DNA from 2 places in the Cedecea sp. genome. Region 1 is predicted to be linked to the other one. Evidence: predicted binding sites of a transcription regulator. Region 1 holds the regulator's gene; the other holds the start of a gene.
The links. Region 1 encodes LexA, which represses DNA repair genes until DNA is damaged. Its sites were predicted from a motif close to TNCTGTATGTACATACAGNA; they were not measured.
Positions count from the first base shown of each region.

Region 1 (6,092 bases):
ATCTTTCGTGTCGATATCACGGGAAACCAGGTTCTGGCCGCTCAGGCCAACGGTCCAGTTCTCGCCAAAATCGGCCGCCACGCCGGCATCCAGGTTGAATCCGGTGTCATCGTTGCGGTACTGGCTGTTCTTCCAGTCGCCGCTGCGGTAGTCATAAATAGAGGTGGTGTAGTTATAGAGCCAGGTTTTCTGCAGCTTTGGCGTGACGCCAACGGAAACCGGCACGCCACCGACGTCAAATTTGTGGGCCAGCGCAATGCCGTAATCAGAAACGATAGCCGCACGCCCGGAGGCGGTGGAGTTCAAGTTCCGGGTGATACGGTCTGAGCCGTTTAGCGCCGCATCAATCGCTACGCTGCCCGCCACCAGGCTGGAATTCTGGATGCTGTGCAGATAATCGATATCGTTTTGATCGATTGAAGAGCTGACCTTCGCACGTGCGTAAGCCCTGGTGACAAAAGCAACTGAGAGTGTGTCATTTGGAATACTGACCGCAATGCCCGCTGCGGCTTTGGCATTTGCCGTTTCGCCCCGTAAATCTTCCAGCTCACCGGCTAAATCCCCTGCCGCACCGCGGAACTGATTTAACGTGCCGTTCGGATTGATAAGAATATCCCGCGGCGTTAACGATCCAATGGCCAGCTTATAGTTGTCCACCTTATCGCTAATCTCATCAATTTTGTCTTCGAGATTATCTTTATCCGTTATTTGCGCCCCGACGGTCGGCAGAATAACGGTAATATTGTCATCTGGCTGCGATCTGGCTAATAGCGCCGGGTTGATTAACACGCCGCTGCCATAATTAGCAGAAGCAACACCTGTTCCCCCCATCGCATCGTTACGCGCTTCGGACCAGGTCCCTGCCGCCCCGGCCTGATGGGCAATAAGTAACGTTGCGGCAAGTGTCGCCACCGAAGATTTTATTTTATTCATTCACAGCACGCCTGTCTGATTGTCAGATGATGTAACTCGCCCCTGACAGTTATGACTGAACAGAGGCAGACTATTGCTGTGAATAGCGCGATAAAAAGATGGATATTTGAACCATCAAGATCCCAAATATATCCTTAGGGTTAACGTCTCGTTGTTTCCTTGCTGATTAATTTATAGTTTACCCTTTGGCTTTCGTGAAGGCAGACCGTTATGCGGACCAAAGAATTGAGGGGGATGATCTATCCAGCGATCCTTGCGCTGCACGGCGTAAGACTGATTTAGCGGGTAATAAATTTTATTTTCAGCTTTATTAGCCTCCCCTACGACCAATAGCCGAACGTCTTGCTCGGTATTATTGATAAAGGTATGGCAAATGCCTGTTCCGGCAGGAAAACCTACGCTATCGCCGGGCTCAAGCTGCCAAAGATGGCCATTGATCCACACTTCCGGGTGCCCTTCGAGCACATACGCAAACTCCTCCTCGCTGCTCTCCGCATGGGGATAAGAGGTTCTGCGTCCAAGCGGAATGCGCTCGTGGTGAATACCAAGGCGGCCTAAGCCAAAACTGCGGGCAAGCGGGGCACCAATAGAAAACAGCTCCGTGCTGTCCGGATAGGTTGAATCATCCTCGCCTTCCAGCTCGCGCCAGTGGCGAATACAATCGGGTTTTTGCATCACTTCCTCCTGGGTAGATAGGGTCATTATGTACCAGGATTCGGCGTTTTATCCGCATTATGGTAAAGTATTGCGTCAATGACCGGGAGAGGCTGATGGACACCACAACTTCGCATGACGTGTTAGCACAGGCTGAAAAGCTGTGCCTGCAACGCAATGTACGCCTGACGCCGCAGCGTCTCGAGGTGTTGCGCCTTATGGCCGAGCAAACCGGCGCCATCAGCGCCTACGACCTGCTGGATCTCCTGCGCGTCAGCGAGCCACAGGCTAAGCCACCCACCGTTTACCGTGCGCTGGATTTTCTGCTGGAGCAGGGTTTTGTGCACCGGGTGGAATCCAACAACAGCTACGTGCTGTGCAATTTTATCGATCATCCAACCCATTCTTCTGCCATGTTTATCTGCGACAGATGCGGGGCAGTGAAAGAGCAGGCGGCTCAGGGTGTAGAAGATATTATGCAGAATCTGGCGTCAAAAATGGGTTTTGCCCTGCGCCACAACGTGATTGAAGCCCACGGGCTGTGTTCAGACTGTTCGGAAGTTGAAGCCTGTCGCCACCACGGCGCCTGCAATCACGACCACACTGTGCAGCCGAAGAAAAAGCGTTAAGAAGGGTAGGTACATCCTTGTACCCGGGCAGGATTGGTTTACGGATTAGCACATTTGAGGGGCCGCCAGGTTACCAGCGGTATTCGTTCCTGGACTCCCAGTCCTTAACCTCTTTCTCTGCCTGGTCTTTGGCGTAACCATAACGTTCCTGGATTTTACCCACCAGTTGGTCACGCTTCCCTTCAATGACGGTCATGTCGTCATCGGTCAGCTTACCCCATTTTTCTTTGACCGTACCTTTGAACTGCTTCCAGTTACCGCCGATTTCGTCCTTATTCATTGTCATCTCCTCATCGTTCGGTTTAGGTGTTTTGCATCCTCACTGTCGGATGCTGAATTTCTGGAAAACATCCAATATCTGCTGGATGTAGAAATAATTGTAGTCAAGGATTTCGGGTTACATTTAAAACTCAGAATCTTTAACCATTTTCAAAATCAGTGGCACGCGGACTCCCGCCTTAAAAGCGGGAAATCAGCATGATAGATGAGAAGTTAACGAGGATTAGAAAACGCGATCAATGGTCGCCATGCGCGGCAAACCAGGTGTTATTGCGCCAGTGGCGCCGCCAGATATAACCGAGCGACAGGCCGCGCAAAGCCAAAAATACCGCCAGCGACAGCCATAAAGCGTGGTTGCCAAACAGCGGCAGCGTAAGCAGCGTCACGCCAAAGCCTAATGCGGCAACCGCCATGCTGTTACGCATCTCCGCGCCACGCGTCGCCCCAATAAACATGCCGTCCAGTAGATAGCACCAGACGCCGACGACCGGCAATACGACCTGCCAGGCCAGGTAACTGTCGGCCTGCTGACGCAGTTCCGGCAAGGACGTCAGCAGCGCGACGATGTGTTCTCCGGCAACGGCATAGAGAGCGGCAAATGCAACCGCGACCAACCCGGCCTGCCTGCACGCTGCGCCCCAAACCTCCAGCAGTTGCCCACGGTTACGTGCGCCGTAGGCCTGCCCGGAATGAGCTTCCACCGCATAAGCGAAGCCGTCCAGCGCATAGGCGGTGAAGGTCAGCAGCGTCATCAGCACGGCGTTCACCGCCACAATTTCGCTACCGAGACGCGCGCCGAAGATGGTGATGGAGGCAAAGCAAATTTGCAGCAGCAGCGAACGCAGCATGATGTCGCGGTTGAGCGCCAGCAGCTTGCGGAGATCCCCCTGCCAGGCCGTTTTAAGACGTGCCCAGCTAATACCGCGCAGCTTCAGAACGTTACGCACCATCACCAGGCCGATAATAAACGTGGCGTATTCAGATACTGCCGTCGCCAGCGCCGCCCCCTGCACGTTCATCTGCAGCCCCATCACCAGCCAGAGGTCGAGCACGATATTGATAAGGTTCCCCACCACCAGCAGGATCACCGGTGCCCGCGCATACTGAACGCCCAGCAGCCAGCCCAACAGCACGAGGTTAGCCAGCGATGCGGGAGCACTCAGCCAGCGGATCTCCAGGAAACGACGAGCCTGATACAGCACGTCTTCGCTGCCGCCAACGACATGCAGCGCGAGGGCGATCAGCGGATAACGCAGTAGCACGATGGCAAGCCCGGCGATCAGCGCCAGCATCAATGGCTGAATCAGCGCGCGCGCCAGCCGCTGTGGATCGTTTGCGCCAAACGCCTGCGCCGTTAACCCGGTGGTACTCATTCGCAGAAAAAGCAGCAGCATAAACAGGAAGCTGGTCGCCGTCGCGCCGATAGCCACCCCGCCAAGATAAGTCGGGCTATCGAGATGGCCGATGACGGCGGTGTCGACAAGACCCAGCAGCGGTACGGTTATGTTGGAAAAAATCATCGGCAGCGCCAGCCACCACAGCGCACCATCCGTTGACGAGAAGAATCGCATGGGAATGATCCAGGGGAAAATAGAGGAGTTTAAAGCGAGTGGTACGGCAGATTTACCGCACCACCAGAAGAAGGGTTACAGCCATTCGCCGTTGCGAATCACCCCAACGGCCAGACCTTCAATGCTAAAATTCTGCTCGCGGAGATCGACGACAATAGGTTGGAATTCGCTGTTTTCCGGCAGCAGATGCACGGTGTTGCCCTGCTTTTTCAGGCGTTTCACGGTCACTTCATCGTCGATACGCGCGACAACCACCTGGCCGTTACGCACGTCCTGCGTTTTGTGTACCGCAAGCAAATCGCCGTCCATGATGCCGATATCTTTCATCGACATGCCGCTTACGCGCAGCAGGAAGTCCGCATTCGGCTTAAACAGAGACGGGTCAACCTGGTAGTGGCCTTCGATATGCTGCTGCGCCAGCAGCGGTTCACCGGCTGCAACGCGGCCCACCAGCGGCAGGCCACTTTCTTCTTCAACCAGCAGGCGAATACCTCGCGACGCGCCGGAAACAATCTCGATAACCCCTTTACGGGCCAGCGCTTTGAGATGTTCCTCAGCGGCGTTTGGAGAACGGAACCCCAGACGTTGTGCAATCTCGGCGCGCGTCGGTGGCATGCCGGTTTGGTTGATATGATCCCGAATGAGATCAAACACCTCTTGCTGCCTGGTAGTTAGTGCTTTCATTCCGCCCCCTGGGTGTTTATACAGTTATGCTGTGAGTATATACAGCCCCGGGCGAATTTGAAACCACAAATTAAGCAAAAAACCAGCGACTTAAACTATTCTGGAAAGGCTATCGCAAATGTGACCAAAGCAGCGTGGCCCAGGTCACAACGGCAAGGATAATCGCTATCAGCACCGCAGCAGAACCCATGTCTTTGGCTCGTCCGGAAAGCTCGTGGTACTCGGTGCCCACACGGTCAACCAGCGCTTCAATGGCGCTATTGAGAATCTCGACAATCATCACCAACACGACCGAGCCAATCAGTAAAATACGGGTAATAGGGTCAACGTCCAGCCAACAGGCGATAACAATAGCGATAACCGCAGCCACGCCCTCCTGACGAAAGGCGGCTTCGTTGATCCAGGCCGCACGCAGCCCCTTCCACGAGTAGCCTGCAGCCTTAATAATGCGGGTGATGCCGGTGGTATTATTCGCCATTCAAGGAAACCTTTTTAAATATTGAGCGTCAATGCTCATTGAGTCTAAATCGCAGCGCCACAGAAATTCCCCAGAGTTTCTGATATCCTTGCGGCGCATTTGCATTATTAACCTGAGGCTTTACATCATTTATGTCAGGCTGGCCAAGAATTTACTACAAATTACTTAATTTACCATTAAGCGTTCTGGTAAAGAGCAAGTCTATCCCGGCGGATCCCCAAACCGAGCTCGGTCTGGATCCTTCACGCCCCATTATGTACGTCCTGCCCTACAATTCTAAGGCAGACTTACTGACGCTGCGTGCCCAATGTCTGGATCACGACCTGCCCGACCCACTGGAACCGTTGGAAATTGACGGCGTACTGCTGCCGCGCTACGTGTTTATTCACGGCGGGCCGCGCGTCTTTACCTACTACACGCCAAAAGAAGAGTCGATAAAACTGTTCCACGATTATCTGGATCTGCACCGCAGCAACCCAGACCTCGATGTGCAGATGGTGCCGGTTTCCGTGATGTTCGGCCGCTCGCCAGGCCGCGAGAAAGGGGAAATCAATCCGCCTTTACGCACCCTGAACGGTGTCCAGAAATTCTTTGCGGTTTCGTGGCTGGGCCGCGATAGCTTCGTGCGCTTTTCCCCACCGGTTTCGCTGCGCCGCATGGCAACCGAACACGGCACGGACAAGATTATCGCCCAAAAACTGGCTCGCGTGGCGCGTACTCACTTTGCCCGCCAGCGTCTGGCTGCGGTCGGGCCACGCCTGCCGGTACGCCAGGATCTTTTCAACAAGCTATTGGCGTCAAAAGCGATTGCCCGCGCGGTTGAAGATGAAGCTCGCAGCAAGAAAATCTCCCATGAGAAGGCGC
Region 1 is NZ_DASYBS010000093.1:47,068-53,159, reverse strand. It holds gene VGM55_RS14640 (conjugal transfer protein TraF) at 1-933, opposite strand, end outside; gene VGM55_RS14635 (cupin domain-containing protein) at 1,105-1,608, opposite strand; gene zur (zinc uptake transcriptional repressor Zur) at 1,704-2,216, shown strand; gene VGM55_RS14625 (CsbD family protein) at 2,287-2,496, opposite strand; gene dinF (MATE family efflux transporter DinF) at 2,732-4,066, opposite strand; gene lexA (transcriptional repressor LexA) at 4,142-4,750, opposite strand; gene VGM55_RS14610 (diacylglycerol kinase) at 4,860-5,228, opposite strand; gene plsB (glycerol-3-phosphate 1-O-acyltransferase PlsB) at 5,360-6,092, shown strand, end outside.

Region 2 (6,092 bases), on a different contig from region 1:
GTAGCCGCCTATACCACGGCCCGTCATAGTGTGCAGGCCACAGGCATCCGACAGGCGTTATTTCCTCACGCCATACCGCTTAAACCAGGCCAGCATCCTTTCCCAGCCGTCTTTGGCCGACTCTTCATGATAACTCGGGCGGTAATCTGCGTTAAAAGCATGGCCGGCTTCCGGGTAGACAATGATTTCCGCATTGGCATTTGCCGCTCGCAGCGCCTGGCGCATCGTCTCGACGCTTTCCTGAGAAATCCCGGTATCCTGGCCGCCATATAGGCCGAGCACCGGGGCATTAAGGTTGACGGCGATATCTACGGGATGATGCGGAGAGTTTAATGTTTTGTCTCCTACCAGCTTGCCGTACCACGCCACCGCGGCTTTAAGCTGTGGATTGTGCGCGGCATACAGCCAGGCAATGCGCCCGCCCCAGCAAAAACCGGTCACCATCAGGCGATGCGCGTCGCCTCCGTTACGGGAAGCCCAACTGGCCACATGGTCAAGGTCGCCCAGTATCTGATTGTCCGGCACTTTTGAAACCAGCCCGCTCAGCAACGTTGGGATATCGGCGAAGTCTCCCGGTTCGCCCTGGCGAAAGTAAAGTTCTGGCGCGATGGCCAGATACCCTTCAAGCGCCAGTCGGCGGCAAAGATCGCGGATATGTTCATGTACGCCAAAAATCTCCTGAACGACGATAACCACAGGAAGCGGCCCATCGGCATTTTTAGGCCGCGCGTGATAAGCCGGCATATTGTCGCCCTGGCTTGGAATGGACGTTTCCCCGGAAACAATGGCATCGTCCGGTGTTAACACGGTGGTGGAAGCGATGGGTGAGGCCGCCGGTGCGAAGCCTTCGCCCGGTGTGTTATGTGTTGTTTGCTTTTGTTTCATGGTTTTCTCCGAACCAGCATTAGCGCAGTGTGATAACTATAGCCAGGATTAGTAACAAATCTGGTCGCCAAAAAACGCAGATGAAGTTCAAAAAATAGCCCGATCGATTTGTATATGTGACTTTGGTCACTTATATGAATACGGATAATGTAATTTGTTTCATTCAAAGTGAGCGTCATCACGAAATTATGCTCAGGGGTTCTGTAAAGTGTCGCTTTGCTTCTCCTGAAACCTACTCAACAGAGGAGTTTGTTATGTCCAAGTCTGATGTTTTCCATCTCGGCCTCACTAAAAATGACCTGCAAGGGGCTACGCTCGCCATCGTCCCTGGCGATCCTGAGCGTGTGGAAAAAATCGCCGCGCTGATGGACAAGCCGGTTAAGCTGGCTTCCCATCGTGAATTCACTTCCTGGCGTGCTGAGCTGGACGGTAAGCCGGTTATCATCTGCTCTACCGGCATCGGTGGCCCCTCTACTTCTATTGCGGTTGAAGAACTGGCGCAGCTTGGCATCCGTACTTTCCTGCGCGTCGGGACTACCGGGGCGATTCAGCCGAACATCAACGTGGGCGACGTGCTGGTGACTACCGCATCCGTTCGCCTTGACGGGGCCAGCCTGCACTTCGCGCCAATGGAATATCCGGCTGTAGCAGACTTCGCTTGTACCACCGCGCTGGTCGAGGCGGCAAAAGCCGTAGGCGCCACGACCCACATTGGCGTAACCGCCTCTTCAGACACCTTCTACCCGGGGCAGGAGCGTTACGACACGCTGTCCGGCCGCGTCGTTAGCCGCTTCAAGGGCTCGATGAAAGAGTGGCAGGAGATGGGCGTGATGAACTATGAAATGGAATCCGCCACGCTGCTGACCATGTGCTCCAGCCAGGGCCTGCGTGCGGGTATGGTTGCCGGGGTTATCGTGAACCGTACCCAGCAAGAGATCCCTAACGCGGAAACCATGAAGAAAACGGAAAGCCACGCGGTGAAAATCGTGGTCGAGGCGGCCCGTCGCCTGCTGTAGTTTTCCCTGTTTTCAATTCGAAGCCGGCGCTCGCCGGCTTTTTTTATGCTTTGCGTAGCGCCTTCCGGAAAATTCCTTTTCATCTGGACATTTATACAGCAGAATTTTATCTTGCCGCTGTTGGTATCGTTTTGGGGGAAGCATGGATATTTCACTGTTGTTTGGGCTGGGCATTGGGCTGGTGGGCTTACTGACCGGCTGGCTTATTGCCAGCCTGCGTGCGGCTCAGCGGCTGGCGGCTTTGCACGAAGAACAGCGTGAAATCTACGGGGAGCTTGCCGCCGCGCGCCAGGAGCTTCAGCAAAGTCAGCACTGGCGGGAAGAGTGCGAGCAGCTTAACCGTGAAGTCCGCACCCAGATGGAAATCAATAGCGGGCAGGAGGCGGATATCCGTGAACTGACCACCCTGTTGGAGCAAACCCGGCTCAATGCCGAAGACAAGCATCGTCAAATGCTCAACAGCGAGCAGCGCCTGAACGAGCAGTTTGAGAATCTGGCAAACCGTATTTTTGAGCAGAGCGGGCGTAAGGTGGAAGAGCAGAACCGCCAAAGCCTGAATGTGCTCCTTTCGCCACTTCGCGAACAGCTCGACGGCTTCCGTCGCCAGGTCCAGGAGAGTTTTGGCCAGGAGGCGCGCGAGCGCCATACGCTAACGCACGAAATCCGCAACCTGCAGCAGCTCAACGCCCATATGGCGCAAGAGGCGCTGAACCTCACCAAAGCGCTGAAGGGTGACAACAAAACCCAGGGTAACTGGGGGGAAGTGGTGTTAACCCGCGTGCTTGAAGCTTCTGGCCTGCGCGAAGGTCATGAATACCAGACTCAGGTGAACATCCAGCTTGAAAACAACAGCCGTATGCAGCCGGACGTCATTGTTCGCCTGCCGCAGGGCAAAGACGTTGTTATCGACGCGAAAATGACGCTGGTGGCCTATGAGCGCTACTTCAACGGTGAAGATGAACTCACGCGTGAAAGCGCGCTGAATGAGCATATTGCCGCTATCCGCAGCCATATTCGCCTTCTGGGCCGTAAGGATTACCAGCAACTGCCGGGCCTGCGTTCGCTGGACTACGTGCTGATGTTCATCCCGGTTGAACCCGCCTTCTTGCTGGCAATCGACCGCCAGCCCGAGCTGATTAGTGAAGCGCTGAAAAACAACATTATGCTGGTGAGCCCGACGACGCTGCTAGTGGCGCTGCGTACCATTGCCAATTTGTGGCGCTATGAGCATCAAAGCCGTAACGCCCAGCAAATCGCCGAGCGCGCTGGGCGTCTGTACGACAAAATGCGCCTGTTCGTGGATGATATGTCCGCGATTGGCCAAAGCCTCGATAAGGCACAAGATAACTACCGCCAGGCGATGAAAAAGCTTTCGTCGGGGCGTGGAAATATTCTGGTTCAGGCTGAGGCATTTCGCGGGCTTGGGGTAGAAGTGAAGCGTGAGATTAATCCAGATCTGGTCGAACGTGCTCATCAGGAAGATGAAGATGATTCCGCACGGCTGGGCCACGAGAGCGCAGAATCAGCGCCTGAATTTGATGAATTTGCTTCACAACGTTCAGGAGAAGGGCGTTGAGCTAAGGTTTAGCCGCACGGTTGAATCATAGGGCTTTCGCGCCCATTCTGTTACACTTCCCGAACATTTTCTTGATTAAGCAGGCATTGAGATGGTTGATGAATCCCAGGAGTCCGGATCCCAGGAAACAACGCACTTTGGCTTCCGTACCGTAGCAAAAGAGCAGAAGGTCGATATGGTGGCGAACGTGTTCCACTCTGTTGCGGCGAAGTACGACGTAATGAACGACCTGATGTCTTTTGGTATCCACCGGTTGTGGAAACGTTACACGATTGACTGTAGCGGCGTACGTCGCGGCCAGCGCGTGCTGGACCTTGCGGGCGGCACGGGCGATCTGACGGCGAAATTCTCTCGCCTGGTGGGTGAAACCGGTGAAGTGGTGCTGGCGGACATCAATGACTCAATGCTGAAAATGGGGCGCGAAAAGCTACGCAACATCGGCATTGTTGGGAACGTGAGATACGTGCAGGCCAACGCCGAAGCGCTGCCGTTCCCCGATAACACCTTTGACTGCATCACCATTTCATTTGGCCTGCGCAATGTCACAGATAAAGACGCCGCGCTGCGCTCAATGTTCCGCGTCCTCAAGCCTGGTGGCCGCCTGCTGGTGCTTGAGTTTTCCAAACCGGCTTTCGAGCCGTTGAACAAAGCCTACGACGCCTACTCCTTCCACATTTTGCCGCGCATTGGTGAAATGGTGGCTCAGGATGGCGAAAGCTACCGCTACCTGGCAGAATCCATCCGCATGCATCCGGATCAGGAGACGCTAAAAGGGATGATGGAAGACGCAGGGTTTGAAAACACCACCTATTACAATATGACCGGTGGGATCGTCGCCCTGCACCGTGGCTATAAATTTTAACCAGGGAGTCGCGATGCCATTTATGCCGCTTATGACTGCCGGAATTGAAGGTGTGTTGAACACCTTCCTCTGGCGCGACCGTAGTCTGAAATCTGCGCGTCAGCGCCTGCAGGGCAAAACGCTACGTGTTAGCCTGAAAGAGTTTTCCGCACCGCTGGTGCTGGTGTTCAGTGAACAGCATCTGGATGTCCTGAGCCAGTGGGAAGGTGAGGCGGACTGTAATGTTACGACGCGCATTGGTGTATTACCAAAGCTGCGGGACCGCCAGCAGCTCACTGCGCTTATCCGTAGCGGCGAGCTGGAAGTCGAAGGTGACATTCAGGTTGTACAAAATCTGGCATCCCTGATGGATCTCGCGGAGTTTGACCCGGCAGAATTACTGGCGCCTTATATTGGTGATATTGCCTCGGAAAGCATCAGTAAAGTCGTTCGCAGCGGGGGGAGCCTGTTGAAAAAAGGATTTATCCGCAATCAGCAGTACCTCGGCGAAGCGCTCACTGAAGAGTGGCGCGTTGCTCCTGGTTCACTGGAGGTGGCTTGGTTTGCAGAGGAAACCGAAGCGCTCGCTCGCTCGGTGGCCACGCTCAGCGACCGGTTGGATAAGCTGGAGGGCAAATGACGCCAGGAGAACTTCGTCGCCTTTATTTCATTGTCCGTACCTTCCTCAGCTATGGCCTCGATGAGTTAATCCCTAAAATTCGTATTACGCTGCCGCTGCGCATTTGGCGGCGCTGTCTGTTCTGGATGCCTAACCGTCATCGTGAGAAGCCATTGGGGGAACGTCTTCGCCTTGCGCTGCAGGAACTGGGGCCGGTATGGATTAAATTCGGCCAGATGCTTTCCACCCGCCGGGATCTCTTCCCGCCGGTGATTGCCGATCAGCTGGCGATGCTGCAGGACAGAGTTGCGCCTTTTGACGGTGCGCTGGCGAAAAAGCAAATTGAGCTGGCGATGGGCGGCATCCCGGTTGAAAGCTGGTTCGATGACTTTGAAATCAAACCTCTGGCCTCTGCATCTATCGCTCAGGTGCACACCGCCCGGCTGAAAGCGAGCGGCAAAGAGGTCGTGATTAAGGTTATTCGGCCGGACATCCTTCCGGTGATTAAGGCTGATATGAAGCTCATCTATCGCCTTGCCCGCTGGGTGCCTCGTTTGCTGCCTGATGGTCGTCGTTTACGTCCGCTGGAAGTGGTGCGTGAGTACGAAAAGACGCTGATTGACGAGCTAAACCTGCTGCGTGAAGCTGCCAATGCCATCCAGCTACGTCGCAACTTTGAAAACAGCCCGATGCTATATGTGCCGGAAGTTTATTCGGACTATTGCAGTGAAAATATGATGGTGATGGAACGAATTTACGGTATTCCCGTGTCCGACACCGTCGCGCTGGAAGCTCAGGGCACAAATATGAAGCTTCTTGCCGAGCGTGGCGTGCAGGTCTTCTTTACGCAGGTCTTCCGCGACAGTTTCTTCCATGCCGATATGCACCCGGGCAATATTTTCGTGAGCTACGATCGCCCGGAAGATCCGCAATACATTGGCATCGACTGCGGCATTGTGGGCTCACTGAACAAAGACGATAAGCGCTATCTGGCAGAAAACTTTATCGCCTTCTTCAACCGTGACTACCGCAAAGTCGCCGAGCTGCATGTGGATTCCGGCTGGGTACCGCCGGACACTAACGTCGAAGAGTTTGAGTTTGCCATTCGCACCGTCTGCGAGCCTATTTTCGAGAAGCCGCTGGCTGAAATCTCCT
Region 2 is NZ_DASYBS010000016.1:63,518-69,609, forward strand. It holds gene VGM55_RS02670 (dienelactone hydrolase family protein) at 58-885, opposite strand; gene udp (uridine phosphorylase) at 1,140-1,901, shown strand; gene rmuC (DNA recombination protein RmuC) at 2,044-3,477, shown strand; gene ubiE (bifunctional demethylmenaquinone methyltransferase/2-methoxy-6-polyprenyl-1,4-benzoquinol methylase UbiE) at 3,569-4,339, shown strand; gene ubiJ (ubiquinone biosynthesis protein UbiJ) at 4,353-4,958, shown strand; gene ubiB (ubiquinone biosynthesis regulatory protein kinase UbiB) at 4,955-6,092, shown strand, end outside.
Region 2: the regulator LexA is predicted to act here: its motif matches at 1,983-2,002, upstream of rmuC (DNA recombination protein RmuC).